3 regions of the Streptomyces sp. NBC_00704 genome follow, and region 1 is predicted to be linked to each of the others. Evidence: riboswitches for the same ligand, from Rfam matches in the RefSeq annotation. Region 1 holds a riboswitch; each other region holds the start of a gene.
The links. A riboswitch is a leader RNA that binds a small molecule or an ion and turns the genes downstream of it on or off. The one in region 1 is predicted to bind cobalamin.

Region 1 (10,561 bases):
GAATGGTTCTGATCCACCGGCTCAACGCACAGCGCGACGACAGGATCGGGGCGTTCCACTACAGCGACACACTGCCGGGAATCGGTCGGCGGACCCGCAAGAGCCCACGTGCCGCCGTACCGAAGGGCCCTCCTGCCGACGCCGCACACAGTGAGGATGGAGAGCCGTCCTCGCGCCCGTAGGCGACATGGTCAAGTGCACTTCCGCACACGAACCAGGCCGTTGCAACCCCGCCGGACAGCCGGCCGTCGGCGCAGCGAGCGTCGGCGTACGTGGTCATCGCGCCCTGCGGGGCGGGGTGAAGGCGTAGAGGTCGAGGATGTCGGGGCAGGGGGCTGTGCCGGGGCCGCCGGCTTGCACCCAGGCGGCGATGTCGTCGGTGGCGTCGGGGTCGTTGACGAGGCCGAGCCAGACCGGGCGGGCTCCGGCGGCGCGGGCGGCGGCGGAGGGCTGGACGACGATCACGTTGGCGTGTTCGCACACGTCGAGGCAGGCCGCGATGCGTACGGGAGCGTTCTCGGCCAGGCGCGCGGTCTGGCGGTCGTGATCGACTCCGGTCACCTTCGGGGTTCCGCAGCAGCAGTCCCGGCAGACGACGATGCGGCACGGTGCCGGCGGGGCCGGGGTGTGCTCCGGGCGCCCTTCTTCAGCTGTCTGTCGAGACGTCACTCGTCCCAGCTCCTCTCACTGTGGGGAATTCGTCATGGGTCGCCGGACGCAGGAAGCGGATCACCGGATGACCGGGGTCGTGGGTGACCTCGGCGCGGACGCCGTAGACCTGCTGGATGAGGGTGGTGGTGAGGACCTCGGCCGGGGTGCCTTCCGCGACGGCGCGGCCGTCGCGCAGGACGAGCAGGCGGTCGCAGTACATCGCGGCGAGGTTGAGGTCGTGCAGGGCGATCACGGTGGTGACCGGCAGGCTCGCGACGAGGTCCAGCAGGTCGAGCTGGTGCTGGATGTCGAGGTGGTTGGTGGGTTCGTCGAGGAGGAGTTCGCGGGGTTCCTGGGCGAGGGCGCGGGCGATCTGGGTGCGCTGGCGTTCGCCGCCGGAGAGGGTGTGCCAGGACTGCTCGGCCCGGTCGGTCAGGCCGGTGCGCGCCAGGGCCTTCGCGACGGCCCGTGTGTCGGCCGCCGTCGGGGGCGTCCAGGCGCGGCGGTGCGGGATGCGGCCGAGCGACACGACGTCGCGGACGCTCAGTTCGGTCTGGGTGTGGGCGTGCTGCTCCACGGTGGCGATCCGCTGGGCGGTGGCCCTGCGCCCGGCCTCGGACAGCGGGCGCCCGTCCAGGGTGACGACTCCGGCGGTGGGTTCGAGGATCCCGGCGAGGAGTCTCAGCAGCGTCGACTTTCCCGAGCCGTTGGGACCGAGCAGGCCGACGGTCTCGCCGGGACGCAGGACGAGAGTGACGCCGTCGACGACGACCTTGTCGGCGAGGAGCCTCGCGACGCGGTCCGCGTGCAGGCTGCTCATGTCCTTCTCCGTCCGCGGTGGAGCACGACCACGAATGCGGGGACGCCGATGAGGGACGTCACCACGCCCACCGGGACCTCCTGGGGGTCGAGGACGGTCCGGGCGAGGGTGTCCACCCACACCAGGAACACGGCTCCGGTCAGTGCCGTGACCGGCAGGAGGCGGGCATGGCCGGAGCCGGTGAGAGCGCGGGTGGCGTGCGGGAGGACCAGGCCGACGAAGCCGATGGCGCCGGCGCAGCTCACCAGGGCGGCGGTGAGCAGCGCGGTGGCGCAGAGCAGTACCAGGCGGGTGCGGGCGACGCGGACGCCCAGTCCGGCGGCGGCTTCGTCGCCGAAGGCGAAGGCGTCCAGGGTGCGGGCGTGCCCGAGGCAGACGGCCAGGACGACGGCGAGTACGCCGGCGCAGAGCAGCACCTGTCCCCAGTCGGCGCCGGTGAGCGAGCCCAGCAGCCAGAACAGCACGCCCCGGGTGGTCTCGGCGCCGGCCGAGGTGAGGACGATGAAGGAGGTCAGAGCGGAGAACAGCTGCATGGCGGCCACCCCGGACAGGACGACTCGGTCGGTGCTTCCCCCGAGGGTGTGGCTGAGCAGCAGCACCAGGGCGAAGGAGAGCAGCGCGCCGAGGAAGGCGCCCGCCGACAGGGACACCGCTCCCCCGCCCACTCCCAGCACGACCACCGCGACCGCCCCCGTGGACGCACCGGACGACACGCCGAGCACGAACGGATCGGCCAGCGGGTTGCGCAGCAGTGACTGCATGACCGTCCCGCACACGGCGAGCCCGGCCCCGCACACGGCGGCGAGCAGCGTGCGCGGCATCCGCAGGTTCCACACGATGCCGTCGCGCAGCGGGGCCAACGTGCTCTCGCCGAGGCCGAGATGGGCCGCGACGGCCGCCCAGACGTCCCCCGTGGAGATGTCGGCCGGTCCGATGGTCACAGCCACGGCTGTGGAGGCCAGCAGCGCGGCCAGTCCGCAGACCGACAACACGAGTGTGCGGACGCTCACTTGGCGAGTCCGAAGTCGCGCAGACCGGCCGCGACCTTCTCGATCCCCTCGATCGTGCGGATGGACGGGTTCATCGCCTGGCCGCTCAGCAGGACGTACCGGTTCTTCCGCACTGCGCTCAGGTTGCGCGTGGCGGGGTGGGTCTCGAGGAAGCGGATCTTTGCGGCGGCGGTCTCGGCGGTCTGCTGCTTGCGGGTCAGGTCGCCGATCACGATGACGTCGGGGTCACGGTCGGCGACGGTCTCCCAGTTGATCTGGGGCCATTCGTCGTGGGTGTCGGAGAAGGCGTTCTTCGCTCCGACGGCGCGGGTGATGGCGCCGGGCGCGCCGCAGCAGCCGGCCAGGTAGGGCGACTGGGAGTTGGCGAACCAGTACATGAGTGAGACGTCGGAGGCGTCCAGTGCGGCGGTGGCGGTGCGTACCCGCTGCTTCAGCCGCGTGACGAGCTTCTCCCCGCGCTCCTCGACGCCGAACGCGCGGGCCAGGTCGCGGATTTCGCCGTACACGGCGTCGAGGGTGAGCGGCTCGCTGCGCGATCCGTCGCCGCCGCTGTCGTTGTCCTTGCCCGAGCAGTCGGACGGTGAGACGTACGTGGGCACGCCGAGCTTCTCGAACTGCTCGCGGGTGGCGACCCCGCCCTTGCCCAGGGTGGAGACGAACGAGGCGGTGACGAAGTCGGGTTCGGCGTCCAGGACCTTCTCGAAGGAGGGCGTGTTGTCGGCGAGGCGCGGCACGGACGCGTTGGCCTCCTCCACGCCCTTCATCACCGGGTCGGTCCAGGTCGCCGTACCGGCCATGCGGTCGGCGAGGCCGAGGGAGAGCAGGATCTCCGTGGTGCCCTGGTTGAGGGAGACGGCCCGTTCGGGGACCGACCTCAGGGTGACCTCGTGGCCGCAGTTGTCGATCGTGACCGGGCGGCCGGCGGCGGAGGTCGCCTCCGGTCTCGCGCCATCGCCGCCGGAGGAGGCGCAGGCCGTGAGCAGCAGGGCGGACGCGAGAACGAGCGCCGGAGCGCGGAGAAGAGCGGGGGTGCGGAGCACGGGTATGCCTTTGGGGTCGGGGCTCGTACGCGGAGCCTGGCCTGCGGACGTCCCCCGCGCCGGGGCGCGGAGGTGCCAGCAGGTCTTCGGACTCGGGTTCGTCCGGACGGGACGCCTTCCCGGTTCCCCAGTGGCGTCGTGCCCCGCCCGTCCCCCTCACCGCTGCGCGTCAGCTCCGGATTCGCACCGGATTCCCTGGCCTCGGGTGTGGCTCGACTGGCCTGTCGAGGCTATCAAGGCGATCGCCGGGTCAGGTCGTGCGGTGGGTCACGGGTGCCATCCGCAGGCGGTTCAACGGAAGGCCCCCGCAAGCCGGAGGCGGGTTCTATTGATCCCCGCAACACCCTGGAGTTCAGGGAGTTGCGGGGATCGTGGATTTTGAGGTGCTGAAGGCGAAGTTCTTCGAGGCGCTGGATCGGGAGGACGGCGGCATCACCGCTGCCGCTCGCGCAGTCGGAGTGAACCGCAATACGGCGTTCGGATGGGCCCGTCAGGCTGGTGTCCGAGGTCGCGGCAAGCCCGGCACATCCGGGCATCCCGGTCGGGCGGAGTACGAGCGGCTGCGTGCGGCCGGAGTCCATCGCCGCGATGCCGCCGCGCAGGTCGGCGTCCACGAGCGCACCGCTCGGGACTGGGACCAAGGGATCCGGCAGATCGGCCACTCGCGCCTGCATGCAGACGGCCGCCTGATCGACTATACGACCGGTGTGATCACCATCGTTACTGCCGCGTCGAAGCCGTCCGTTGCCGCGGTCGAGGCCGGGCTGCACCCCCGTTTCCTCACCGTGGCCGAGCGGGAGCTGATCGCCGACATGCGCCGTGAGGGCCGCTCGCTGCGCGCGATCGGACGGGCACTCGGCCGGCCGGCCTCCACCGTCAAGCGTGAGATCGACGCCCGTGCGGTCAACGGCGTCTACCGGCCGCACCAAGCCCAGCGGGCATGGGCGAAGAGCCGGTCGCGTCCAAAGGACTCCAAGCTGGCCCGGGAAGGAGCGTTGCGCGACTTCGCTACGGCCAAGCTCCAGGAACGCTGGTCGCCCGAGCAGATCTGCCACGCTCTGCTCATCGAGTTCCCCGACGACGAGAGCATGCGCGTGAGTCCGGAGACGATCTACCAGGCGGTCTACGTCCAGGCCCGCGGCGGACTGCGCCGCGAGGTCGCCCTGGCGCTGCGCACCGGACGCACCCGCCGCAAGCCCCACCGCAGCCCGGAGCAGCGCACTCGCCGCTTCGTCGACGAGATGGTGATGATCTCCGAGCGGCCGCCGGAGGTCGAGGACCGGGCTGTTCCTGGCCACTGGGAAGGCGATCTGATCGTCGGCCCCCGCAGCGAGAGCGCGATAGTGACCCTGGTCGAGCGCTCCACCCGCTACGTCCTGCTCGGACATCTGCCCGGCGGGCACACGGCCGAGGAAGTCCGCGATGTGCTGGTGCCGCTGATCCAGACCCTGCCCGAGCACCTGCGTGGCTCGCTGACCTGGGACCAGGGCTGCGAGATGGCCGCGCACAAGCAGTTCACCGTGGCCACCGGCGTGCCAGTCTACTTCTGCGACCCCCACTCGCCCTGGCAGCGCGGATCGAACGAGAACACCAACGGCCTGCTGCGGCAGTACTTCCCCAAAGGCACCGACCTCTCCGCGCACAGTCCCGCAGACCTCGAACACGTTGCCCAGCAACTCAACGGCCGGCCACGCAAAACGCTCGGCTGGAGAACCCCAGCCGAGCGCCTGCGTGATCTACTGACGGCCGCATAAGCCATCAGGTGTTGCGAGGACCCCGAGAATCCGCCGGAGGCTTGCGGGGGCATTCCCGTCCCCCGTGCCGAGGGTGAGAAGACGATCACGCGCAGGTCGCGCTCACGCGCTCATGCGCTCACGCGCTCAGGGCGCGAGCAGCAGGCTGTCGCCCCGCTCCTTGGCGGCGGCGTAACGCCTGGCCACGTCCTGCCAGTTGACGACCGCCCACATGGCGTCGATGAAGTCGACCTTCTGGTTCCTGTACTGCAGGTAGAAGGCGTGCTCCCAGGCGTCGAAGACCAGGATCGGGGTGGAGCCCTGGCCCACGTTGCCCTGGTGGTCGTAGACCTGCTCGACGATGAGACGACCGGACAGCGGCTCGTAGGCGAGGACGCCCCAGCCCGAACCCTGGGTGGTCGCCGACGCCTTGGTCAGCTGGGCCTTGAAGTTCCGGAAGGAGCCGAAGGACTCGGCGATGGCGTCCGCGAGTTCGCCCGTGCCGTCCTTCTCCAGCGGCTCGCCGCCGCCGTCACCGGTCATGTTGTGCCAGTAGACGGAGTGCAGGATGTGCCCGGAGAGGTGGAACGCCAGGTTCTTTTCCAGGCCGTTGATCGAGCCCCAGGACTCCTTGTCCCGCGCCTCCGCCAGCTGCTCCAGCGTGTCGTTCGCGCCCTTGACGTACGCCGCGTGGTGCTTGTCGTGGTGCAGCTCGATGATCTCCGGGCTGATCACCGGGGCGAGCGCCGCGTAGTCGTAAGGAAGCTCCGGGAGCGTGTAAACCGCCATGTCCAACGTCCTCCGACGTTATTGCGAGTGATGTGCAGTTGCACGTTAACAGCACAAGCAACGCGTTGCCGATAGGCGTCGGACCCAGGACGCCGGACGTGTCCCGTCCGGGCGCGAACTCGGCGGCCACGGCTCATGCTTCTCCGCGCGCTCCCGGTAGCGTGGCCGTCTACCGCACGAGGTGTTCATGTGTCCGGCCGCCGGCCTGACGGCCGTCGACGGAGAGTGGCAAGGCTGCGATGAGCGAACCGACGAAACCCGAGGTCGACGTTCCGGAGGGGGACGCCCCTGGCGAGCTGGTTGTCCGGGACCTGGTCGTGGGCGGCGGGGTCGAGGTCAAGCCGGGCATGGTGGTCAGGGTCCACTACGTGGGGGTGACGTTCGAGTCCGGGAGGGAGTTCGACGCCTCCTGGGACCGGGGCCTGCCGTTCAAGTTCGCCCTGGGCGGTGGCAAGGTCATCAAGGGCTGGGACCGGGGAGTGAGAGGGATGAAGGTCGGCGGTCGGCGCGAGATCATCGTCCCTCCGCGTCTCGGGTACGGCGATCAGTCGCCCTCGCCGTCGATCCCGCCGGGTTCGACCCTGGTCTTCGTGGTGGACCTGCTGGACGCGTATTCCGGCGTGACCGGGTGGAGCAACCCCCAGTGGGGGCGCTGAGCCGTCCTGGGGCCGGGGCCGCCAGGTGTAACGACCTGTGAGGTCGGGGACGCGGTCGGCCCGGTGACGTCGGTGCGGGGTGGTCGTTTTCGTGCGGCGCGGTGCGGCTGGGTGCGCCGGGGGCCGCGGGCCGGCCGGACGGCGTTCCCGAAGTCCCGCGCGGTGTCCCGGCGTCGGCCGCCTTCGGTCACAGGGCGGTGGCGGCGCGGACCAGGCCCGCGACCGCCGTGGAACGGCTGTGTGGCGGCCAGGCGATGACCGTGGTGACGTGGGGGGCGTCGGCGACCGGTACGGCGGCGAGGTCTTCGCGCAGGCCGGTGCGGCCCGACTCCGGCACGACCGCGCAGGCCCGGCCGAGGGCGATGAGCTGGGTGAGTTGCGTGTGGTCGCGCACCTGCGGTCCGGGGCCGTCCGGGAAGGTGCCGTCCGCGCGGGGCCAGCGGGGCAGGGGCAGGTCGGGAAGGCCGGTGACCTCGGCGAGCCGCACGTGAGGGCGGGCGCCGAGAGGGTGGCCCGCCGGGAGGACCGCGACTTGTCCCTCGGAGTGCAGGTCCTCGGTGTCGAAGCCGGCCGTGTCGTCGAACGGCCGGTGCAGCAGGGCCACGTCGGCCCGGCCGTCGTGCAACAGTCGTGTCTGCTCGCCCGGCCCGCACAGCACGACGTCCACGGCGACGGCGCCGGGCTCGGCGGCGTAGGCGTCGAGGAGTTTCGCCAGCAGTTCACCTGAGGCGCCCGCCTTCGCGGCCAGGACCACCGCGGGGCGGCCGGTCGCCGCGAGGGCGGCCCGGCGGGTACGCCGTTCAGCGGCCTCGACGGCGTCCAGCGCCGCGCGCGCCTCCCGCAGCAGCACCGCCCCCGGCCCGGTCAGGGCGACACCCCGGCTGCCGCGCTCCAGCAGGAGGGTGCCCAGGCGCCGTTCGAGCCCGCCGATCGCCCGCGACAGCGGGGGCTGGGCGATCCCGAGCCGCTGCGCGGCCCGGCCGAAGTGCAGCTCTTCGGCGACCGCGACGAAGTACCGCAGCTCACGTGTCTCCACCCCGCCAGCCTAACCGGCCCGGCCAGGGGCGATACCCGGGCGGTATCGCCGTCCACCCGGTCGGTCTTGGACGCCCTGCCCGACGGGAGAGAAGTATCGACGTCATGAGTGAGACGAACACCGTGAACCATCAGAAGGTCGCGCTGGTGACCGGGGCCAACAAGGGCATCGGGTACGAGATCGCCGCCGGGCTGGGCGCCCTCGGCTGGTCCGTCGGCATCGGCGCGCGGAACGAGGAGCGGCGCGAGGCCGCCGTGGACAAGCTGCGCGCGGACGGCGTCGACGCGTTCGGCGTGCCGCTGGACGTGACCGACGACGCCGGCGTGACAGCGGCGGCTCGGCTGATCGAGGAGCGGACCGGGCGGCTCGACGCGCTCGTCAACAACGCGGGGATCACCGGCGGCGGACCGCAGGAGCCCACCACGGTCGACGTGGACCGGGTACGGGCGGCCGTGGAGACCAACGTGATCGGCGTCATCCGCGTCACCAACGCCATGCTCCCCCTGCTGCGCCGCTCGCCGTCGCCGCGGATCGTGAACGTGTCCAGCAGCGTCGGCTCCCTCACACGCCAGACCACCCCTGGCGCCGGGACGGGTCCCATCTCCGTCGCCTACGCCCCGTCGAAGACGTTCCTCAACGCCGTCACCGTGCAGTACGCCAAGGAACTGGCCGACACGCACATCCTGATCAACGCCGTCTGCCCCGGCTTCACGGCGACCGACCTCAACGCGTTCCGGGGCGTGCGCACCCCCCAGCAGGGCGCGGCCGCCGCGATCCGGCTGGCCACCGTGCCGGCCGACGGGCCGACGGGCCGCTTCTTCGACGACGAGGGAGAGGTGCCCTGGTGACGCGCCCGGTTCGCGGTTCGCGCCGCTCCGGGGGGATGACGGACGCGCGTCCTCGTGGCCGCTCACTCCGGTCGCTCGGGGGTCACTCCCGAGGTGTGGTCCCGAGTCGCAGCAGGACTGCCGTGTCGGCGCGGGGCAGGGACACGGTCAGGGTCGCGTCGGCCGCGTTCCAGTCGGCTGTGGCGTCGGAGTCGGCCGGGTACAGCGACTCGATGCGCGGGCGGGCGCCGAGCAGGTGGGGGACGCGGAGTGTGCGGCTGTCGCTGCCGGCGTCCGCCGGGGCGCGCCGGTCACGGGCCGCCGCCCGGCTGCCGGCGCCCGCGGGGGCCGAGCCGTCGCGGGCTTCCGCCCGGCCGGTCGCGGCCGGGTCCCGCCGCCACAGGGCGAGGTACGTCGCGGACGCCCCGCGCAGCCCGTAGGCCAGCCAGGTGTCCTCCCACCCGGGAAGGCCGAGCGGCCACATCGGGAGGGCCTCGCCGATCTCGGGCCGGATGCGCTTGTAGACGTCGACGGCGGAGCGGACGCGTGCGAACTGCTCGTCGTTCATGCGGTCGAGGAAGCCGGAGAGGTGAACGCGGCCCAGCAGGGCGGTGGTCATCGTGAACGCGATCTCGTCGGGGCCGAAGTCCGGCTGTGGGTAGGCCCACACGGCGGCCTGTTCCGGCGCGACCGCCGTGGCCGCCGCGACGGCGATGGGCGGACTGCGCCGGGGGTCCTGCTGGTCGCTGGTGGACTGCACCTGGGCTACCGCCAGTTGGGCGTAGTCCATGCGCAGTCCGCCCGACCCGCAGTTCTCCAGGACCAGGCCGGGGTGGCGGTCGAGGAGGGAGGCGAGCCAGTCCAGATGGGCGCGGTGGTGTCCGAGCAGGCCCGCCCCGGCGCTCTCGGCCCCGTTCTCGGTCCCCGGGCCGATGTTGATGTTGTAGTCGAGCTTGAGGTAGCCCACTCCCCACTCGCCCACGATCCGGTCGACGACACGGTCGAGATGGGCGCGGGCCGCGGGATGGCGCAGGTCCAGGTGGTGCCGGCCGTGCTCGGTCAGCCGTACACCGCCCCGGCGGAAGAACGCCTCGGGCGGCAGGGCGGCGGCCAGCGGGCTGCGTACGCCGACGACTTCGGGCTCCAGCCACAGACCGGGTGTCATGCCGTGCCGTCCGATGGCGTCCAGCACTTCCTGGATGCCGCCGGGGAAGCGGCGTGCGGCGGGTTCCCAGGCACCCACGGCGTCCCACCAGCCCTCGGCGTCGTCGTCGTACCAGCCGGCGTCGACGACGAAGACCTCCGCGCCGACGGCGCCGGCCGCCTCGACGAGCGGCAGGAGCTTGTCGGTGGTCGGGTCGCCCATGAGGGTGTTCATGTAGTCGTTGTAGATCACCGGCAGGTTCCGGTGGTCGGGGTGGTCGCGGCGGATGCGGCGGCGGTAGGCGGTGAGTTCGCCGAACGCCGCGTCCAAGCCACCGGCGCCGCCCCCGCTTCCGCCCCCGGCCTTGGCAACGGCCTTCGCCCCGGCACCGCCCTCAGCCCCGGCGTTCACCCCGGCACCGGCCTCGTCCCCGGCCTTCGCCTTGGCACCGCCCTCGTCCCCGGCGTTCGCCATGGCACCGCCCTCGTCCCCGGCCTTCGCCATGGCACCGGCCTCGACCCCGGCGTTCACCCCGGCACCGCCCTCGGCCCCGACCTTCGCCCCGGCACCGCCCTCGGCCCCGGCGTTCACCCCGGCACCGGCCTCGTCCCCGGAGTTCGCCCCGGCACCGGCCTTCACCCCGCCACCGACCCTGGCCCCGATACCGGCCCCCGCCCCACCCCCGGCCCCACCCCCGGCCTCAGCCCCGGCCGCGACCCTGACGAGGGCGGCGGGCACCGTGGTGAACTCCTCGCCGGGGGCGAGTGTCCGCCGCCACTGGTGGTGCGCGTCGTCGGGCCCGAACAGCGCGAGATAGGCGGCGCCCTCGCGCTCCCCGATCTCGTAGCGCCAGCC
Region 2 (10,561 bases), 540 kb from region 1:
GGGTGCACACCGCTCCCGTGCTGCTCGGCGCGGGCGTCTGCCTGTCCCTCATCGCGCAGATCGGCGAGCAGATCGACTACCTGCGCTTCATGCCGCCGAAGACGGAGGCGAACAAGCGCACCTGGTGGACGGCCGTGGTCATGGCCGGGCCGGGATGGGTGGTCCTCGGCGCGCTGAAGCAGGCCATCGGCGTCTTCCTCGCGGTGTACATCCTGGCGGAGGTCGGCCCCGCCGCGGCCACCGAGCCGATCCAGCAGTTCCGCGGGGCCTTCGACGCGATGATGCCGTCCTGGCTGGTCGTCCCGCTGGCCGTGGCGCTCGTCGTGATCAGCCAGATCAAGATCAACGTGACGAACGCGTACTCCGGATCGCTCGCGTGGACGAACTCCTTCACCCGCGTCACCCGGCACTACCCCGGCCGCCTGGTCTTCGTGCTGGTCAACCTGGCCTTCGCGCTCGTCCTGATGGAAGCCGACATGTTCAGCTTCCTCAACGACATCCTCGGCTTCTACTCGAACTGCGCCATCGCCTGGGTCGTCACCGTCGCCACGGACATCGGCGTCAACAAGTACCTGCTCCGGCTGTCCCCGCTCGCGCCCGAGTTCCGCCGGGGCATGCTGTACGCGGTCAACCCGGTCGGCGTCGTCGCGTTCCTGGCCGCGTCCGGCCTGTCCATCGCGATGTACTTCCACGCCCTCGGCGACACCCTCCAGCCGTACTCCCCCGTGGCCGCCGCCGTCATCGCGTTCGTCCTCACCCCGCTGACGGCGATCGTCACCAAGGGCCGTTACTACCTGCGCCGTTCGGACGACGGCATCGCCGAGCCGCTGCTCGACGCGGACGGCAACCCCAGCGCCACGACGTACGACTGCCACGTCTGCCGCCTGCCCTACGAGCGTCCCGACGTGGCCGCCTGCCCGACGCACGACGCGGTCGTCTGCTCCCTGTGCCTGAGCACGGACACGGTGGGTGACCACGTGCTGCCCGCCCGGCCGTCGACCGCCTGAACCGCGCCGCCGGGCGGCGGGCCCCGTCCCGCCGCCCGGCCTGCGCGCCGCGCCCCTGTGGTAGCTTGCCGACGCCGGTCGCACCCGTGTACGCATCCGCGGGCGCGCGTCGGGGGCCGCGGCCAGGACGCCGGGCGGCCGACGCCCGAACGGCCGCTGCCCGCACGGCGATCGACCGCCGACCGCCGACCGCGAAGTTCTCGGCACGGAGGCCGGCGAACCGCGCGCCTGTGGAGGAGCATCACGTGACGAGCCGTGTCACCTTCGTCTCGCCCGCCATGAACGCGTCGCTGCGACTGGCCCGTTTCGACGACGGAGCCCCGATCGACGACGCCGGGGCGGCCCGCGCCCGCGCGGCGGCCGGCGCGCTGCCCACGGGCGGGCGGGTCGTGACGTCTCCCACCGTGCGCTGCCGGGAGACGGCCGCCGCGCTGGGCCTCGCCCCGGAACGGGCGGCCGGTTCCCCGGCTGCCGCGAAACCAGTCGAGCCGGTGGAGCCGGTGGAGTTGGCCGGGCTGGACGTGGGGCGCTGGCGGGGGCTGACCCTCGCCGAGGTGGGCGCGGCCGAGCCGGAGGCGGTGGCGCGCTGGCTCGCCGATCCCGGTTGCGCGCCGCACGGCGGGGAGTCCGTCGAGGACCTGTGCGCGCGGGTGGCCCGCTGGCTGGAGTCGTCGTCGCGGGAGGGCCGCACCCTCGCGGTGGTCGAGCCGGAGATCGTGCGGGCGGCCGTCGTCCATGTGCTGGGGACGCCCGTGACGGCCTTCTGGCGGCTCGACGTGCCGCCGCTCACGGCCACCTCGCTCAGCGGGCGCGACGGCCGCTGGAACCTGCGGACCGGAGAGCCCCTGCGACCGGACGAGGCCTGTCCCGACGGGGCGTGACGCCGCGTCATCGGCCGTCGGAGGGGCGGGCGGAGGGGGTTCCCGGGGGCGGGCCGTCGTCGTCGCCGTCCGCCGTCGAGAGAGGGCCCCCGGGTGGTCCCAGGAGCCCTCTCGTCGTGCCGGTACCGGTCGACCCGCCTTGCGGACAGGTCAGTTGGGGGCGGCGGCCGTCGTGGTCGTGCCCGCGGGCCTCGTCGCCGGGCGGGGATTCAGCAGCCGCTCGGCCAGTTCGCCGAAGGCGAGGCCGAACGCCGCCCACATCGTCGCCTGCATGGCGAGCGACGAGAGGCGGAACCGCCACAGCAGCGTGGCCGGGAAGTCCGCCGGCACCTCGTTGACGGCGGGCAGGAACCCGTACGCCAGGCCGATCACGACGACGAAGCCGGCCACGGACACCACCGTGGCGTTCCAGTTGCCGAGTCTCGGCGCGAGCCGCTTGCCGGCGATGACCGCGGCGATCGCCAGGAGCACGCCGAGCACCATCATCAGGAAGTACAGGGTGGTGCGCTTGGCGATCGTGTCGTGGTCGCCGACGGCGGGCGGGTTGGCCGGGTACTTGAGGAAGGGCACGACGTACACGGTGAGCAGTGCGGCCCCGGACAGCAGCAGCGCCGTGGCCCGGGGGCCGAAGCGTCCGACGCGGCCCAGGGCGAAGCAGTAGGCCATGGCGGCGATGCCGCCGAAGGCCACCCCGTAGACCAGGACGCCGGTGGCCAGACCGGCGGTGGACTGCAGGCTGCGGGAGACGAGTTCGACCTCGTGCTCGTGCGCGGGGGCGTGGGACTCCTCGAAGCCGATCGCGCTGTCGACGCTCGGCTCACCGAGGAAGTACGCCACCACCAGGGCGAGCACGCCGGCCCCGAGGCCGGCGAGCATGCCCCGGACGAGCAGGTTTCTTACCGTTGCGGAATTCATGCGGGTGCGGCGCCCCTTGTCAGTGGCAGGGGAAGCCGAGCAGGTGACGGGCGTCGTGCACCCACTCGTGGACGCCCTCGCCGGAGACCACGGCCGTGGCGCCCTGCTCGGCGCCGACGAAGTAGAGCAGGACCAGCATCAGGACGCCGAAGAAGACGGCCCAGGGGGCGATGTCCCTCAGCGGCAGCTTGGCGGGTACGACAGGGCTGGTGGCGGTCGGCTGGGCGACATGCTGCGCCATGGGCAGGGCCTCCTCTGGGAGTTCGCGTCCCATCTCGGTGGTGCACAGGACGACGGCCCCGGGTCTGACTCGCGATGCGCGCCCTTGCGGGGCGGCGCACCGATCACAGTGGCGCGACCGTGCCGGATTCCCACCGGCTTCCGTGACTTCCGTCGTCGATATCAGAGCGACGGTACCGTGTGTCGCGTCCATGGCCAATAGCGCATCACCTGGCGTGACGGTGTTCTCGGCCGCCGGGTGGCCCGGATCACGCGTCGGCGCCGGGCGCGCAGGCCGCGGCGGCGCCGGCCCGCGGCGCGATCCACTGGTGGGGCGGCGCGACCGGTGCCAGAGTCGGGGCCATGCCCATCGACGTCGTCGCCCTCCGGTCCCACTTCCCCTCCCTCGCCCACGGGTTCGCCTTCTTCGACGGGCCGGGCGGGACGCAGACGCCCGCGCCGGTCGCCGAGGCGATCGCCCGGACCATGACCGGGCCGCTGTCCAACCGCGGCACGGTCAGCGCCTCCGAGCGCAACGCCGAGTCGGCGGTCGCCGGGTTCCGGGCCGCCTACGCGGATCTGCTGGGGGCGCCCGCGAACGGCGTCGTGCACGGGCGCAGCGCCACGCAGCTCACCTACGACTTCTCACGGCACCTGGCCAAGACCTGGCGGCCGGGCGACGAGATCGTCCTGAGCCGGCTGGACCACGACGCGAACGTGCGCCCGTGGATCCAGGCGGCGGAGCGCGCCGGGGTGACCGTGCGCTGGATCGAGATCGACGAGGCGACCACGGAACTGGACCTCGGCTCCTACGAGCGGGCGCTGTCGTCCCGGACGCGGCTGGTCGCGGTGACGGCGGCCTCGAACGTGCTGGGCTCCGTGGTGCCGGTGCGCCGGATCGCCGACCGGGCGCACGAGGCCGGCGCGCTGGTCCACGTGGACGGGGTGCACTACGCCGCGCACCGCCTCGTGGACGTGCGGGCGCTGGGCGCCGACCTGTTCGTCTGCTCGCCGTACAAGTTCCTCGGGCCGCACTGCGGTGTGCTCGCCGGGTCGCCGGACGTCCTGGAGGCCCTCGCGCCGGACAAGCTGCTGCCCTCCAGCGACGCCGTGCCGGAGCGCTTCGAGTTCGGGACGCTGCCCTACGAGGTGCTGGCGGGCGCAACGGCCGCGGTGGACTTCCTGGCGGACCTGGACGGCGGTGCGCCGGACGCGCCCCGCAGGGAGCGGCTGCGGCGCTCGCTGGAGTCCCTGCACGAGCACGAGAACGCGCTGCGCGCCGGGATCGAGGAGGGGCTGCGGGCGCTGGGCGACGACGTCACCGTCCACTCGAAGGCGGCGGACCGCACGCCCACGCTTCTGATGACCCTGGAGGGCCGGGACGCCCGGGAGGCGCAGGCGCATCTGGCGGCGCGGGGCGTGGTGGCCCCGGCGGGCTCGTTCTACGCCCACGAGGTCTTCGCGGCGCTGAAGCTGCCGGACCCGTCGCTGCGGGTGGGGCTCGCGCCGTACAACGACGCCGGGGACGTCGACCGGCTCCTCGACGGGCTGTCCTCGTTCCTGCGCCCGGCGTCCCCGCGCACGGCCGGGTGAAGGGCGGGGTGAACGGCCCGGTGCGCGGCGGCGCGCGGCGTTCTCCAGACTTGCATCGTTCGTTTTATTGAATCGTTCGTGTTTATGCCGTAGGTTCGACGTCATGACAGCCCCCCGTACTCCGACCACCGCCGAGGAGCTGCGCGGTGCCGGCCTGCGGGTGACGGCCGCCCGGGTCGCGCTGCTCGAGACCGTCCGCGAAGGCGATCACCTGGACGTCGAGGCGATCGCCTCCGGCGTCCGCGGCCGCGTGGGCCACATCTCCGTGCAGGCCGTGTACGAGGCCCTGCACGCGCTGACCTCGGCCGGCCTGGTGCGCCGCCTGGAGCCGCCGGGCAGTCCGGCCCGGTTCGAGGGCCGCGTGGGCGACAACCACCACCACCTCGTGTGCCGCTCGTGCGGCGTCGTCGCCGACGTCGACTGCGCGGTCGGCCACGCCCCCTGCCTGACCGCCGTCGACGACCGCGGCTTCGCCATAGACGAGGCCGAGGTCATCTACTGGGGCCTGTGCCCCGACTGTTCGACCGCCCGCACCTGACCACCCGCAGCGCCTCGACCTGCGGTTTCGTGAGCATGTGATCCGACCAGTCCAGAAGGATTCCCCCATGACCGAGAACCATGACGCGATCGTGACCGAGCCGAAGGCGGCGGAGGCAGGTGGCTGCCCGGTGGCGCACGACCGCGCCCTGCACCCGACCCAGGGCGGCGGCAACCGCCAGTGGTGGCCGGAGCGGCTGAACGTGAAGATCCTGGCGAAGAACCCGGCCGTGGCGAACCCGCTCGGCGAGGACTTCGACTACGCCGCGGCGTTCGAGGCGCTCGACCTCGCCGCCGTGAAGGCGGACATCGCCGAGGTGCTCACCACCTCGCAGGACTGGTGGCCGGCCGACTTCGGCAACTACGGCCCGCTGATGATCCGCATGGCCTGGCACAGCGCGGGCACCTACCGCATCAGCGACGGCCGCGGCGGCGCCGGCGCCGGCCAGCAGCGCTTCGCGCCCCTCAACAGCTGGCCGGACAACGCCAACCTGGACAAGGCCCGCCGTCTGCTGTGGCCGGTCAAGAAGAAGTACGGCCAGTCCATCTCCTGGGCCGACCTCATGATCCTCACCGGCAACGTGGCCCTGGAGCAGATGGGCTTCGAGACCTTCGGCTTCGCCGGCGGCCGCGTGGACGTCTGGGAGGCCGACGAGGACGTCTACTGGGGTCCCGAGACCACCTGGCTCGACGACCGGCGCTACTCCGGCGACCGCGAGCTGGAGAACCCGCTCGCCGCCGTGCAGATGGGCCTCATCTACGTCAACCCCGAGGGCCCCAACGGCAATCCGGACCCGCTGGCCTCGGCCCGCGACATCCGCGAGACGTTCCGCCGGATGGCGATGAACGACGAGGAGACGGTCGCGCTCATCGCGGGCGGTCACACCTTCGGCAAGACGCACGGCGCGGGCCCGGCCGACCACGTCGGCGACGACCCCGAGGCCGCCTCGCTCGCCGAGCAGGGCCTCGGCTGGAAGAGCAGCTTCGGCACCGGCAAGGGCGGCGACACCATCACCAGCGGTCTGGAGGTCACCTGGACCTCCACGCCGACCCGGTGGAGCAACGGCTTCTTCGACAACCTCTTCGGCTTCGAGTGGGAGCTGACCGAGAGCCCGGCCGGCGCCAAGCAGTGGGTCGCCAAGGACGGCGCGGGCGCGGGCACCGTCCCCGACGCGCACGACCCGTCCAAGCGCCACGCCCCGACGATGCTCACCACCGACCTGGCGCTGCGCTTCGACCCGGTCTACGAGCAGATCTCGCGCCGCTTCCACGAGAACCCCGACCAGTTCGCGGACGCGTTCGCCCGCGCCTGGTACAAGCTGACCCACCGTGACCTGGGCCCGAAGTCGCTGTACCTCGGCCCGGAGGTCCCGGCGGAGACGCTGCTGTGGCAGGACCCGCTGCCGCAGGCCGAGGGCGAGGTCATCGGCGCCGAGGACATCGCGGCCCTCAAGGCCAAGCTGCTCGACTCGGGACTGACCGTCTCTCAGCTGGTGTCCACGGCGTGGGCGTCGGCGTCCTCCTTCCGCGGCAGCGACAAGCGCGGCGGCGCCAACGGCGCCCGCATCCGCCTGGAGCCGCAGCGCGGCTGGGAGGTCAACAACCCGGACGAGCTGGCGCAGGTGCTGCGCGTCCTGGAGGGTGTGCAGGCCGAGTTCAACGCCGGCGCGAAGAAGGTCTCGCTGGCCGACCTGATCGTCCTGGGCGGCGCGGCCGCCGTCGAGAAGGCCGCCAGGGACGCGGGCCACGACGTGGAGGTCCCCTTCACGCCGGGCCGGGTGGACGCCTCGCAGGAGCAGACGGACGTCGAGTCGTTCGCCGCGCTCGAGCCGACCGCCGACGGGTTCCGCAACTACCTCGGCAAGGGCAACCGCCTGCCGGCCGAGTTCCTGCTGCTCGACAGGGCGAACCTGCTCGACCTGAGCGCGCCCGAGACGACCGTCCTGGTCGGCGGCCTGCGCGTGCTGGGCGCCAACCACGGCCAGTCCTCGCACGGCGTCTTCACCGAGACCCCCGGCAAGCTGACGAACGACTTCTTCGTCAACCTGCTCGACCTCGGCACGACCTGGTCGTCGACGTCGTCGGACCAGACCCTCTTCGAGGGCCGCGACGCCGCCACCGGCGAGGTCAAGTGGACCGGCACCCGCGCCGACCTGGTCTTCGGCTCGAACTCCGAGCTGCGCGCGCTGGCCGAGGTCTACGCGAGCGACGACGCGAAGGAGAAGTTCGTGAAGGACTTCGTCGCCGCGTGGGTCAAGGTCAGCGAGCTGGACCGGTTCGACCTCGTCTGATCCCACGACACCCGCACGACGAGAGCACCGCACACCCGGGGCGCTCGGCCCGGTCCACGGACCGGACCGGGCGCCCCGGCGCGTCGCCCCGCTGTCCAAACCATTGACGCCGACTTGCCCGCCGCTTATCTTCTGGCCGAAGTTACGAACCATGTTCGAAATAACGAACATGGTGGACAGGCTGCTTCACGGACAAGGGACGGTCCCGTATGCCTCGGATCCACCGCCGCAGATCTCTGCTCGTCTGCGTGCTGGCCCTCCTCGTCGCCCTGGTGGCGGCCACCCAGCCGGTGTCCGCGGCCGACGGCCGCCCGTACGCCAACCCGCTGAAGTCGGCCAAGGGCGCCGACCCCTGGCTGGAGTACTACAACGGCGACTACTACCTGATCACCACGACGTTCACCGGCGTCCTCGGCATGCGCAAGTCGCCCACGCTGGCCGGGCTCGCCACCGCGCCCACCGTGCAGGTCTGGTCGGACACCACCGCGACCCGCAACAACAACATCTGGGCGCCGGAGATCCACCAGTTCAACGGCCACTGGTACCTGTACTACTCGGCCGCGCCGAGCGGCGCCGCCTGCTGCGACCTCCAGCGCACCCAGGTCCTGGAGAGCGCGGGCGCCGACCCCCTGGGCCCGTACACCCACAAGGGGACGCTCACCGGCTCCAACCTCGACCCCGGCGGCTGGCTGATCGACGCGAGCGTGCTCCAGGCGAACGGCAACCTGTACCTCGTGGGCAGCGGCTCCGTGAACGGCAGCAGGCAGAGCCTGGTCATCGCGCCGATGAGCAACCCGTACACGCTGGCGAGCAGCGCCTTCACGGTCATCTCCAGCCCCACGCTGAGCTGGGAGACCTCGGGCGCGGCGGTCAACGAGGGGCCCGAGCCGCTCTACCACGGCGGACGCACGTTCCTCACGTTCTCCGCGAGTTACTGCCAGACGGCGGACTACAAGCTCGGCCTGCTGGAACTGACCGGCTCCGACCCGCTCAGCCCGGCGTCCTGGACCAAGAAGCAGACGCCCGTGTTCCAGCGCAACGACGCGAACGGCGTCTACGGACCCGGCCACAACGGCTTCTTCACCTCGCCCGACGGCACCGAGAACTGGATCGTCTACCACGCCAACTCCTCCGCGAGCGGCGGCTGCGGCAACGGACGCACCACCCGCGCCCAGAAGTTCACCTGGAACGCCGACGGCACGCCGAACTTCGGCACCCCGGTCGCGCTCGGCACGACGCTGCCCGGCCCGTCCGGCGAGACGGCGACGACCCCGACGTCGTACACCCTCGTCAACCGCAACAGCGGCAAGTGCCTCGACGTGTCCGGCGGTTCGGCCGCCAACGGCGCGAACATCCTCCAGTGGACCTGCAACGGCGGGGCCAACCAGAAGTGGCGGATCGAGGACCAGGGCGACGACACCAGCCGGCTGGTGAACGTGGCCACCGGCGGGGTGATGGACACCGCCGACTGCTCCACCGCGGACGGCGCGGACCTGCGCCAGTGGTCGTGGCTGAACAACAGGTGCCAGCGCTTCCGGCTCGTCTTCACCGCGAGCGGCGACTACGTCCGCCTCGTCGGCGAGAACAGCGGGAAGGTCGCCGACGTGGCGGACTGCGGCACCGCCAACGGCGTGGACGTACGGCAGTGGACCTGGCTGAACAACACCTGCCAGCAGTGGCGCCTCGTGCCCACCACCTGACCCCGCGACTCCTGCACCCCCGCAACCCCTGCACCCCCGCACCCCCTTCCCTCCAGGAGAACCCCCTTGAGACGCAACGCCGTTCGGCTGATACTGGCCGGCCTCGTCGCCCTCGCGGCCGTCCTCACCGGCGTGGCCGCCCCGGCCCAGGCCGCCGTGCCCGACTCCCCCGCGGTGACGTACACCAACCCGATCGCCGAGAAGCGCGCCGACCCGCACATCTACAAGCACACCGACGGCTACTACTACTTCACCGCCACCGTGCCCGAGTACGACCGCATCGTGCTGCGCCGGGCGACGACCATCCAGGGCCTGTCCACGGCCCAGGAGGTCACCATCTGGACCAAGCACGTCAGCGGGGTCATGGGCGCCCACATCTGGGCCCCGGAGATCCACTTCATCGACGGCAAGTGGTATGTGTACTTCGCCGCCGGCTCCACCAGCGACGTGTGGGCGATCCGGATGTACGTCCTCGAAGGCACCGGCGCCAACCCGCTCACCGCGAGCTGGGCGGAGAAGGGCCAGATCAGGACCACGTGGGAGAGCTTCTCCCTCGACGCCACCACGTTCGTCGTGAACGGCGTCCGCTATCTCGCGTGGGCCCAGCGCAACCCGTCCGAGGACAACAACACCAGCCTGTTCATCGCGAAGCTGGCCAACCCCTGGACGATCTCCGGCACTCCGGCGGAGATCTCGCAGCCGACGCTGTCCTGGGAGACCGTGGGCTTCAAGGTCAACGAGGGGCCGGCGGTGATCCAGCACGGCGGCAAGGTGTTCCTGACGTACTCGGCGAGCGCCACCGACTCCAACTACTGCCTGGGCATGCTGACCGCCTCCGCGGGCGCCGACCTCACCAGTTCCGCGTCCTGGTCGAAGGGCACGCAGCCGGTCTTCCGGACGAACGCCGCGACCTCGCAGTACGGGCCGGGCCACAACTCGTTCACCGTCTCCGAGGACGGCAACTCCGACATCCTCGTCTACCACGACCGCAGCTACAAGGACATCACCGGCGACCCGCTGAACGACCCCAACCGCCGCACCCGGGTGCAGAAGGTGTACTGGAAGGCCGACGGCACGCCCGACTTCGGCATCCCGGTGGCCGACGGGGTGACCCCGCAGCGCTTCTCCTCCTCCAACTACCCGGACCGGTTCATCCGCCACTGGGACTACCGGGCCCGCATCGAGGCGAACGTCAGCCCGCTCGCCGACTCGCAGTTCCGCGTGGTGAGCGGTCTCGCCGGGACCGGCACGGTCTCCCTGGAGGCGGCCAACTTCCCGGGCTACTACCTGCGCCAGAAGAACTCCGAGGTGTGGCTGGAGAAGAACGACGGCACGTCCGCGTTCGCCTCCGAGGCGACGTACCGCCAGCGCGCCGGGCTCGCCGACTCCGCGGGGATCTCGTACGAGTCGTACGCCTC
Region 3 (10,561 bases), 1.6 Mb from region 1:
CGTGTGCCCAAGTACTACCGTCTCAAGAAGCATCTGCTCGACATGACCGAGACACAGTCGCCCGGCACGCCCGTCCCGCCGGAGCGCACCCTGGCCGCCGAGTTCGACACCTCGCGCACCACCGTCCGCCAGGCCCTCCAGGAACTCGTCGTCGAGGGGCGGCTGGAGCGCATCCAGGGCAAGGGCACCTTCGTCGCCAAGCCGAAGGTCTCTCAGGCGCTGCAACTCACCTCGTACACCGAGGACATGCGCGCCCAGGGCCTCGAACCGACCTCGCAGCTGCTGGACGTCGGCTACATCACCGCCGACGACCGTCTCGCCGCGCTGCTCGACATCACGGCCGGCGGCCGGGTGCTGCGCATCGAGCGGCTGCGCATGGCCAACGGCGAGCCCATGGCGATCGAGACGACCCATCTGTCGGCGAAGCGCTTCCCGGCCCTGCGCCGGTCGCTGGCCAAGTACACCTCGCTCTACACCGCCCTGGCCGAGGTCTACGACATCCGTCTCGCCGAGGCCGAGGAGACCATCGAGACCTCGCTGGCCACGCCCCGTGAGGCCGGTCTGCTCGGCACCGACGTGGGCCTGCCCATGCTGATGCTGTCCCGGCATTCACTGGACCGCAAGGGCCTGCCGGTGGAGTGGGTGCGGTCGGTGTACCGGGGCGACCGGTACAAGTTCGTGGCCCGGCTGAAAAGACCCGCCGAGTAGAGGGTCTGTGGAGGGCCTTCCGCTGGGCTTATCCGTCACTTACATTGCCTGCGCATTACACCTGTGATCAAGGCGATCGGATGAGGGGACGGAGCCGCCGATGTCAGAGACCCCGGAAGTGACCAGGGGGCCGGTGGTGACGCCTGTGCGCGTCGTCATCGCCCTCTGTCTGCTCGCGCCCTTCGCGGCGATGCTGTGGGTGGGTTCGTACGCAAAGGTGGACCCGGCGTTCATCGGGATCCCGTTCTTCTACTGGTACCAGATGCTGTGGGTGCCCCTGTCCGCCGCGCTGACCGTGACGGCGTACAAGCTGTGGCAGCGTGACCAGCGGGGCCGCGCGGCCGCCGCCCCGGCCTCCGCCGGCGCCTCCGGGCAGGCCGGCTCCTCCTCTCCGAAGGGCGGTGCGTCGGAGTGAAGGACGGCGTGAACGGCGTCGCGCTCGCCGTCTTCATCTTCTTCTTCCTGGCCGTCACGGTCATGGGCTTCCTGGCCGCCCGCTGGCGCAAGGCCGAAAGCGACAGCCTCGACGAATGGGGCCTGGGCGGACGGTCGTTCGGCACCTGGGTGACCTGGTTCCTGCTCGGCGGGGACCTCTACACGGCGTACACCTTCGTCGCGGTGCCCGCGGCGATCTACGCGGCGGGCGCGGCGGGCTTCTTCGCGGTGCCCTACACGATCCTCGTCTACCCGCTGATCTTCACGTTCCTGCCCCGCCTGTGGTCGGTGTCCCACAAGCACGGCTATGTGACGACCTCGGACTTCGTGCGCGGCCGCTTCGGCTCGAAGGGCCTGTCGCTGGCGGTCGCCGTCACCGGCATCCTGGCGACGATGCCGTACATCGCGCTCCAGCTCGTCGGCATCCAGGCCGTGCTCGACGTGATGGGCGTCGGCGGCGGCGAGAACACCAACTGGTTCGTGAAGGACCTGCCGCTGCTCATCGCCTTCGGCGTGCTGGCGGCCTACACGTACTCCTCGGGTCTGCGGGCCCCCGCGCTGATCGCGTTCGTGAAGGACACCCTGATCTACATCGTCATCGCGGTGGCGATCATCTACATCCCGGTCAAGCTCGGCGGGTTCGACGACATCTTCGCCAAGGCCGGCGAGGCGTTCAGCCAGACCAACCCGGCGACGGGCAAGCCGCGCGGCGCGCTCGCCCCGGCGGACCCGGGCCAGTGGACCTACGCGACGCTCGCGCTGGGCTCGGCCCTGGCGCTGTTCATGTACCCGCACTCCATCACCGCGACGCTGTCCTCGCGCAGCCGTGAGGTGATCCGCCGCAACACCACGATCCTGCCGCTGTACTCGCTGATGCTGGGCCTGCTCGCCCTGCTGGGCTTCATGGCGATCGCGGCCGGCGTCAAGGTCACCAACGGGCAGCTGGCGATCCCGCAGCTGTTCGAGGACATGTTCCCGTCCTGGTTCGCCGGTGTGGCGTTCGCGGCCATCGGCATCGGCGCGCTGGTGCCGGCCGCCATCATGTCGATCGCGGCCGCGAACCTCTTCACCCGCAACATCTACAAGGACTTCATCAGGCCGGACGCGACGCCGGCCCAGGAGACCAAGGTCTCCAAGCTGGTCTCGCTGCTGGTGAAGGTGGGCGCGCTGGTCTTCGTCCTCACCATGGACAAGACGGTCGCCATCAACTTCCAGCTGCTGGGCGGGATCTGGATCCTGCAGACCTTCCCGGCCCTGGTCGGCGGCCTGTTCACCCGCTGGTTCCACCGCTGGGCGCTGCTCGCCGGCTGGGCCGTCGGCATGGTCTACGGCACCTTCGCCGCGTACGGGGTCGCCTCCCCCACGCAGAAGCACTTCGGCGGCTCCTCCAAGGAGATCCCGGGCATCGGGGAGATCGGCTACATCGGCCTGACGGCGTTCGTCCTCAACGTCGTCGTCGCGGTCGTCCTGACGTTCGTCCTGAAGGCGGCCAAGGCCCCCGACGGGATCGACGAGACGAAGCCGGAGGACTACGCGGCGGACGCGGGCGACCCGGGCGTGCAGGTCGAACTGCCGCCGGCCACCGCGGGCGCCTCGCACTAGCCACGCCGAGGGCCCTCACGGGCCGCGTGGCCGCGTGTTCGGCACGGGCGGGCCGCCGGAGAAATCCGGCGGCCCGCCCGCGTGCGTCTGCGGCACACTGCGCCGCATGGACATACGGATCAGGAAGGCGCTGCCCGCCGAGTACGCCCCCCTCGGCGACATCACCGCTCAGGCCTACCTCCGGGACGCTCTCCTCGACTACGGCGAGGAGGACCCGTACCTGCCCGTGCTGAAGGACGTCGCCGCGCGGGCGGCCGCCGCCGAGGTCCTGGTGGCCGTGGACGGCGACCGGCTCCTCGGGGGCGTCACCTTCGTGGCCGGTCCCGGTCCGGTCGCCGACATCGCGCGGCCCGGCGAGGCCGAGATCCGGGCGCTCGCGGTCGCGCACGCGGCGCGCGGCCGGGGAGCCGGGGAGGCGCTCGTGCGGGCCTGTCTCGACCGGGCGCGGGCCACGCCGGGCTGCACGGCCGTCGTCCTGTCGAGTCAGCGCGCCATGCGCACCGCGCACCGGATCTACGAACGTCTCGGCTTCGTCCGCACACCCGAGCGGGACTGGAATCCCGTGCCGGACCTGGACGACCTCACTCTGCTCACCTATCAGTTGACGCTCTGAAACCACCTCGACACAACATCTGGGGGTGGCGTGACGGACGAGCACAAGATGTATGCTCATGCTCGCTGTCGCCGCAGGGGAATCCGGTGCGAATCCGGAACTGTCCCGCAACGGTGTACTCGCGTGCATCCATACCCGTATGCGCACGCCTGTTCAGTCCGAGATCCTGCCGACAGCGTGCCCGGCCGTCCGGTCCGGGCCCCTGACGTCCGGGTCTCGCGGAGTGGACCGGTGGACGCGACGCCCCCGCGCGCTCGTGTGCTGCCCCCTGCCCTGCGCAAGGCCCCCTGCCGAGCGAGGGAGAGCCCCACGTGACCATCGCGCCCGCCGAACCGGCCTCAGTCACCGAGCTGAAGACCGACGGTCCCGGGACCGCGTTGCTGCGCACCCTGACCGAGCTGACCGCCGATCTGCCCGACGCCGACCCCGGCCGGGTCGCCGCCGCGGCCCTGCGCGGCCGGTCCGCCCGGGGCGCCGCCGAGATCACCGCGGAGCTGCGCGAGCTGGCCACGGAGGCGGCCGCCGGCCTGATCTCCGAGGACCCCGCGTACTCGAAGCTGGCCGCCCGGCTGCTGACGATCGGCATCGCCGCGGAGGCCGCCTCCCAGGGCGTCACGTCGTTCACCGAGTCGGTCGCCGTCGGCCACCGCGAGGGCCTGATCGCCGACCGCACCGCCGCGTTCGTGCGCGTCCACGCGGCCCGCCTCGACGCGCTGATCGACACCGCGGCCGACGACCGCTTCGGTTACTTCGGACTGCGCACCCTGCACAGCCGCTACCTGCTGCGGCACCCCCTCACCCGCAAGGTCGTCGAGACGCCCCAGCACTTCCTGCTGCGCGTCGCCGCCGGTCTGGCCGAGGACGACAGCGCCCGCGCCCTGGACGAAGTCGCCGCGCTCTACCGGCTGATGAGCCGGCTGGACTACCTGCCGTCCTCCCCCACGCTCTTCAACTCCGGCACCCGCCACCCCCAGATGTCGTCCTGCTACCTCCTCGACTCCCCGCTGGACGAGCTGGACTCCATCTACGACCGCTACCACCAGGTGGCCCGGCTGTCGAAGCACGCCGGGGGCATCGGGCTGTCGTACTCCCGCATCCGCAGCCGCGGTTCGCTGATCCGGGGCACCAACGGGCACTCCAACGGCATCGTGCCGTTCCTGAAGACGCTGGACGCCTCCGTCGCCGCGGTGAACCAGGGCGGCCGGCGCAAGGGCGCGGCCGCCGTCTACCTGGAGACCTGGCACTCCGACATCGAGGAGTTCCTGGAGCTGCGGGACAACACGGGTGAGGACGCCCGCCGCACGCACAACCTGAACCTCGCGCACTGGATCCCGGACGAGTTCATGCGCCGGGTCAACGCCGACCAGCCGTGGTCGCTGTTCTCCCCGGCCGACGTGCCCGAGCTGGTCGACCTGTGGGGCGAGGAGTTCGACGCGGCCTACCGCAAGGCCGAGGCGGACGGCCTGGCGAAGAAGACCATCCCGGCCCGTGACCTGTACGGCCGGATGATGCGCACCCTGGCGCAGACCGGCAACGGCTGGATGACCTTCAAGGACGCGGCCAACCGCACCGCCAACCAGACGGCCGAGCCGGGCCACGTCGTGCACTCCTCCAACCTCTGCACGGAGATCCTGGAGGTCACCGACGACGGCGAGACGGCCGTGTGCAACCTGGGCTCGGTGAACCTCGGCGCGTTCGTCGACACGGCGGCCGGCGACATCGACTGGGAGCGGCTGGACGAGACCGTCCGCACCGCCGTCACCTTCCTCGACCGCGTCGTCGACATCAACTTCTACCCGACCGAGCAGGCGGGCCGCTCCAACGCGCGCTGGCGGCCGGTCGGCCTGGGCGCGATGGGCCTCCAGGACGTCTTCTTCAAGCTGCGGCTGCCCTTCGACTCGCCCGAGGCCAGGGCCCTGTCCACCCGTATCGCCGAGCGCGTGATGCTCGCCGCCTACGAGGCCTCCGCCGAACTGGCCGAGCGCAACGGCCCCCTTCCCGCCTGGGAGAAGACCCGGACCGCCAGGGGCGTGCTGCACCCCGACCACTATGGCGTCGACTTCGCCTGGCCCGAGCGCTGGGCGGCGCTGCGCGAGCGGATCGCCGCCACCGGCATGCGCAACTCGCTGCTGCTCGCCATCGCGCCCACCGCCACCATCGCCTCCATCGCGGGCGTCTACGAGTGCATCGAGCCGCAGGTGTCCAACCTGTTCAAGCGCGAGACGCTGTCCGGCGAGTTCCTCCAGGTCAACTCGTACCTGGTGCGGGAGCTCAAGGAGCTGGGCGTGTGGGACGCGCGCACCCGGGAGGCGCTGCGCGAGGCGAACGGCTCGGTGCAGGGCTTCGCGTGGATCCCGGCCGAGGTGCGCGACCTGTACCGCACGGCGTGGGAGATCCCGCAGCGCGGCCTGATCGACATGGCCGCCGCCCGCACCCCGTTCCTGGACCAGGCCCAGTCCCTGAACCTGTTCCTGGAGACGCCGACCATCGGCAAGCTGTCCTCGATGTACGCGTACGCCTGGAAGTCGGGCCTGAAGACGACGTACTACCTGCGCTCGCGCCCGGCGACCCGCATCGCGCGCGCGGCCCGGGCCCAGGCGCAGCCGGAGGCGGCCGTCCCCGTGCAGCAGGCGGCCGACCCCGACGCCGTCGCCTGCTCCCTTGAGAACCCCGAGTCCTGCGAGGCCTGCCAGTGATGTCCACCGCACCCGAGACGACCGCGAAGACCGAGAAGAACCTGCTCGACCCGGGCTTCGAGCTGACGCTGCGCCCGATGCGCTACCCCGACTTCTACGAGCGCTACCGGGACGCCATCAAGAACACCTGGACCGTCGAGGAGGTCGACCTCCACTCGGACGTCGCGGACCTCGCGAAGCTGTCCGAGGGCGAGCAGCACATGATCGGCCGGCTGGTCGCGTTCTTCGCGACGGGCGACTCGATCGTGGCGAACAACCTCGTGCTGACGCTGTACAAGCACATCAACTCCCCCGAGGCGCGCCTGTACCTGTCCAGGCAGCTGTTCGAGGAGGCCGTGCACGTCCAGTTCTATCTGACGCTGCTGGACACCTACCTGCCCGATCCGCAGGACCGGGCGGCCGCCTTCGACGCGGTGGAGAACATCCCGTCCATCCGCGAGAAGGCCGGGTTCTGCTTCAAGTGGATCAACGAGGTCGAGAAGCTGGAGCGGCTGGAGTCCCAGGCCGACCGCCGCCGCTTCCTGCTCAACCTGATCTGCTTCGCCGCGTGCATCGAGGGCCTGTTCTTCTACGGGGCCTTCGCGTACGTCTACTGGTTCCGCAGCCGCGGTCTGCTGCACGGCCTGGCGACCGGCACCAACTGGGTCTTCCGCGACGAGACGATGCACATGAGCTTCGCCTTCGAGGTGGTCGACACCGTGCGCAAGGAGGAGCCGGAGCTGTTCGACGACCGGCTCCAGGAGCAGGTCGTCGACATGCTCCGGGAGGCCGTCGAGGCCGAGCTGCAGTTCGCGCGCGATCTGTGCGGCGAGGGCCTGCCCGGCATGAACACCGACTCCATGCGGCAGTACCTGGAGTGCGTCGCCGACCAGCGTCTGACCCGGCTCGGCTTCGCCCCGGTGTACGGCTCGGAGAACCCGTTCTCCTTCATGGAGTTGCAGGGCGTTCAGGAGCTGACCAACTTCTTCGAGCGCCGTCCGTCGGCGTACCAGGTCGCGGTCGAGGGCACCGTCGACCTGGACGAGGACTTCTGAGACCGGACCGCGGGAGGAGCGGCCCCCTCGGAGCCGGACCCCTCGGTCCGCGCGGTCCGCGCGGTCCGCGCCGCCTCGATCTGACGGTCGATCCGGCGCTCGTGGCGAAGTCCCACGAGCGCCGGACCCGCGAGGAGGAGGGCGACGGCCAGGACGGTGAGGTACTCACTGAGTGCGTTCATGAGGTAAGCGTCGTACGCGCCGGACACTCCTGACAGTGGCAGGACTGCCGTACACCTTCAAATTACTGCCACTTCGGGTGCACACTGGCGGCATGCTGAACAACGTCGCCGCGATCCTCCTGGACGGTGTGCACCCCTTCGAACTGGGCGTGGTCTGCGAGGTCTTCGGGATCGACCGCAGCGACGAGGGGCTGCCGGTCTACGACTTCGCCGTCGCCTCGGCGGAAGGGCCGACGCTGAGCACCCACGCCGGGTTCACCATGAACACACGGCACGGTCTGGAGCGGCTGGAGAGCGCCGACCTGATCGCCGTGCCCGCCGGGGACGCGTACGCCGGCCGGGAGTTCCCGCCGGAGCTGCTCGACGCGCTGCGCCGGGCCGTGGAGCGGGGCACGCGCGTGCTCAGCGTCTGCTCCGGCGCGTTCGTGCTGGCCGCGGCGGGCCTGCTGGACGGGCGGCGCTGCGCGGTGCACTGGCGGCACGCCGAGCAGCTGGCCCGGCAGTACCCGCGCACGCGCGTCGAGCCGGACGTGCTCTACGTCGACGAGGACCCGGTGATCACCTCGGCCGGGACGGCCGCGGGCATCGACGCGTGTCTGCACATCGTCCGCAAGGAGCAGGGCCCGGAGATCGCCAACCGGATCGCCCGGCGGATGGTGGTGCCGCCGCACCGGGACGGCGGCCAGGCCCAGTACATCGAGCGGCCGTTGCCCCGGTCGCGGTGCGACACCGTCGGCGAGGTGCTGGCCTGGATGGAGCAGCACCTCGACCAGGAGGTCACCGTCGAGCAGCTGGCCGAACGCGCCCACATGTCCCCGCGCACCTTCGCCCGGCGCTTCCAGCAGGAGACGGGCACCACCCCTTACCGGTGGCTGCTGCGCCAGCGGGTGCTGCTGGCCCAGCACCTGCTGGAGGCGACGGACGAGACGGTGGACGCGATCGCCTGGCGCGCCGGGTTCGGCACGGCGGGCGCGCTGCGCCACCAGTTCGTGCAGGCGCTGGGGACGAGCCCCAACGCCTACCGCCGCACGTTCCGCGGTCCGCGGGCCGTGGCCTGAGCCGCGGCCCTCACCCCGGTATCGCCCGCAGCAGCAGCCGGCGCGGCCGCAGCGTGATGCCGATGTGCGTCCGGTTGTCGGAGCCGGCCGCCGGCTCGAAGCGGAACGCGTTCGCCACCACCGCCGTGATCAGTGTCAGCTCGGCCATCGAGAAGTGGTCGCTCGGGCACTTGCGATTGCCCACGCCGAACGGCGTCATGGCGTATTTCGGCAGGTTCGGGGACCGGCCGGGCAGCCAGCGGTCGGGGTCGAACTCCGTGTGCCGCTCGTACGACCGCGGGTCGCGCTGAACCGCGTACGGGCTGTAGACGATGTCGGATCCGGCGGGAATGCGGTATCCGCCGAGCTCCGTGTCGGTCACCGCGCGCCGGGTCAATATCCATACGGCGGGATACAACCGCATGGTCTCGACGACGACATTGGCGGTGTGCTGGAGCTTTCGGACGTCGGCGAATGCGACCGGCCGGTCGCCGACAACGTTTTTCACCTCTTCACGGATCTTGTCCACCTGATCCGGGTGCTCGGTGAGCACATGGAGCAACGACATGACCACGGAACCGGCGGTTTCGCTGCCCGGGGTGAGTATCGCGACGACCTGGTCGTGGATCTCCTGTTCCCCGATGGGATCGCCATTCTCGTCCTTCGCCTCCAGCAAAGCCGTCAGCAAATCGTTCGGTTTTTGACCGGATGCCCTGCGGTCGGCGACGATCTCGTCGACCAGCCGATGCAGATCGGCCAGCGCCCGGTTGAATTCGCGGTTGGCCGGAACCGGCACCCGGTAAAGCGGTCCGAGCGGCACGACCATGCGCTGGTACATGCCGGCGAACAGCGTGGCCAGCGCGGAGGTGATGCGCTCGGACCGGGCGTCCATGTAGCTGCCGCGCATCAGGCAGCGGGCCGAGATGCGCACCGACACCCGGAAGGCCTCCGCGGTGACGTCGAGGACCTCGCCCCTTGACCAGCGTTCGACGAGCGCGTGGGCCTCCTCCTCCATGATCGGCCCGTAGCCGGGGATGGCGTCGAGCCGGAACGCGGGCTGGATCGTGCGCCGCTGGCGGCGGTGGAGCGGCCCGTTGGCCGTGGCCACGCCCTCCTTGCCGAGCAGGCTCTCCAGGGACTCCCACAGGGGCCCGGAGATGATGTAGTCCGGGCTGAGCGCCAGGGCCCCGGTGAGTTCCGGCGAGGTGACGGCGTACACCGTCTTGGGGCCGAGCCTGAGGCGCACGACATCGCCGTGGTCGCGCAGCCGGGTCAGGAAGGCCAGCGGGTCACGGGCGAGTTTCCAGCCGTGCCCGAGGAGCGGAACCCCGCCACCGGCCACCGGTGGCTCACTCGGTTCCCCGGTCCCGGGGGTCACGGGTTTCACGGACTCGACGGTCATTTCTCACCTGCCGCTTCGTTGTTGACGTACGGGGGCGTGGACCGGTCGTCCCAGCTGTCGACCATGTAGCGGCCCGACTCGTGGTGGAACCAGTAGACGGAACTGAACCAGTTGCGCATATTTCCGAGGCAGGCCCTGACGGCGGCGGCGAGTTTCCTTCCGCGCACTGTTCCGTCGTCGAGCCGGTCAGCGAGAAGCAGTACATCCTTCTCCACGACCATGAATTCCGCTATGCAGGCGTCGATGCGCCCGCGCAGATCGTCAACGGCCTGTTCCAGGGTCATTCCCTCATGGGTGATGAGGGAGATTCCGAGATTGTGCACCTCGTCGCCCGCGAGTTCCTTGGGCAATGAGCACAAGTCGTTGTACCAGGCGGCGAATTCCTGGCTCAGCAGGGCCGCCCGCCGATAGGCCGGGTGTTTGCGCACCGGGGCCGGGAGTTCGCACCCCGCACTCGGTTCCAGGAGATCGGTCCAGATCCAGTGCGCGAAGGTGAGCCGCCGCAGCGCGAGATATTCCTCGACTCCGGGCACCCGTCCTTCGACCCGGTTGTGGAATTCCCGGTCGTACGCCTCGATCACCGTGTGGAAGTGACGGGCGAACCGCGCGTTCCAGGTGTCGGGAAGGAAGGAGTACAGCCGGGCCACCCCGTCCGCGAGTCCGGCCACCAGCGGGTCCGGATGGCGCAGATGGGACCCCGGGGAGTCCAGAGCCGCGTGCAAGCGGAACCTGAGTCGCCGCCAGGACGAGGCCCGGCCGTGCACGACGTCACGGTCGTGCCGGTCGTCCCAGACGAAGAACCACGCGCTGTAGTCCGCGATGGCCTGCAACACCTCGTCGGGTGCCCCGAGG

Region 2: another riboswitch for cobalamin. It lies ahead of OG802_RS28215 (CbtB domain-containing protein); the one in region 1 lies ahead of OG802_RS30525 (ABC transporter substrate-binding protein).
Region 3: another riboswitch for cobalamin. It lies ahead of OG802_RS23750 (ribonucleoside-diphosphate reductase subunit alpha); the one in region 1 lies ahead of OG802_RS30525 (ABC transporter substrate-binding protein).

The regions. Positions count from the first base shown of each region.
Region 1 covers NZ_CP109000.1:7,031,613-7,042,173, reverse strand. The annotation lists gene OG802_RS30545 (hypothetical protein) at 1-182, shown strand, start outside; gene OG802_RS30540 ((2Fe-2S) ferredoxin domain-containing protein) at 277-669, opposite strand; gene OG802_RS30535 (ABC transporter ATP-binding protein) at 647-1,471, opposite strand; gene OG802_RS30530 (FecCD family ABC transporter permease) at 1,468-2,481, opposite strand; gene OG802_RS30525 (ABC transporter substrate-binding protein) at 2,478-3,527, opposite strand; cobalamin riboswitch at 3,582-3,757, opposite strand; gene OG802_RS30520 (IS30 family transposase) at 4,082-5,275, shown strand; gene OG802_RS30515 (superoxide dismutase) at 5,402-6,043, opposite strand; gene OG802_RS30510 (FKBP-type peptidyl-prolyl cis-trans isomerase) at 6,283-6,699, shown strand; gene OG802_RS30505 (LysR family transcriptional regulator) at 6,887-7,735, opposite strand; gene OG802_RS30500 (SDR family oxidoreductase) at 7,840-8,583, shown strand; gene OG802_RS30495 (glycoside hydrolase family 36 protein) at 8,666-10,561, opposite strand, start outside.
Region 2 covers NZ_CP109000.1:6,491,960-6,502,520, reverse strand. The annotation lists gene OG802_RS28230 (allantoin permease) at 1-1,007, shown strand, start outside; gene OG802_RS28225 (histidine phosphatase family protein) at 1,253-1,888, shown strand; gene OG802_RS28220 (CbtA family protein) at 2,039-2,803, opposite strand; gene OG802_RS28215 (CbtB domain-containing protein) at 2,823-3,044, opposite strand; cobalamin riboswitch at 3,082-3,240, opposite strand; gene OG802_RS28210 (cysteine desulfurase-like protein) at 3,386-4,615, shown strand; gene OG802_RS28205 (Fur family transcriptional regulator) at 4,719-5,153, shown strand; gene katG (catalase/peroxidase HPI) at 5,221-7,443, shown strand; gene OG802_RS28195 (family 43 glycosylhydrolase) at 7,653-9,143, shown strand; gene OG802_RS28190 (family 43 glycosylhydrolase) at 9,210-10,561, shown strand, end outside.
Region 3 covers NZ_CP109000.1:5,429,415-5,439,975, reverse strand. The annotation lists gene OG802_RS23770 (GntR family transcriptional regulator) at 1-708, shown strand, start outside; gene OG802_RS23765 (DUF3311 domain-containing protein) at 809-1,123, shown strand; gene mctP (monocarboxylate uptake permease MctP) at 1,120-2,745, shown strand; gene OG802_RS23755 (GNAT family N-acetyltransferase) at 2,852-3,358, shown strand; cobalamin riboswitch at 3,411-3,546, shown strand; gene OG802_RS23750 (ribonucleoside-diphosphate reductase subunit alpha) at 3,670-6,054, shown strand; gene OG802_RS23745 (ribonucleotide-diphosphate reductase subunit beta) at 6,054-7,088, shown strand; gene OG802_RS23740 (GlxA family transcriptional regulator) at 7,363-8,328, shown strand; gene OG802_RS23735 (bifunctional albaflavenone monooxygenase/terpene synthase) at 8,339-9,709, opposite strand; gene cyc1 (epi-isozizaene synthase) at 9,706-10,561, opposite strand, start outside.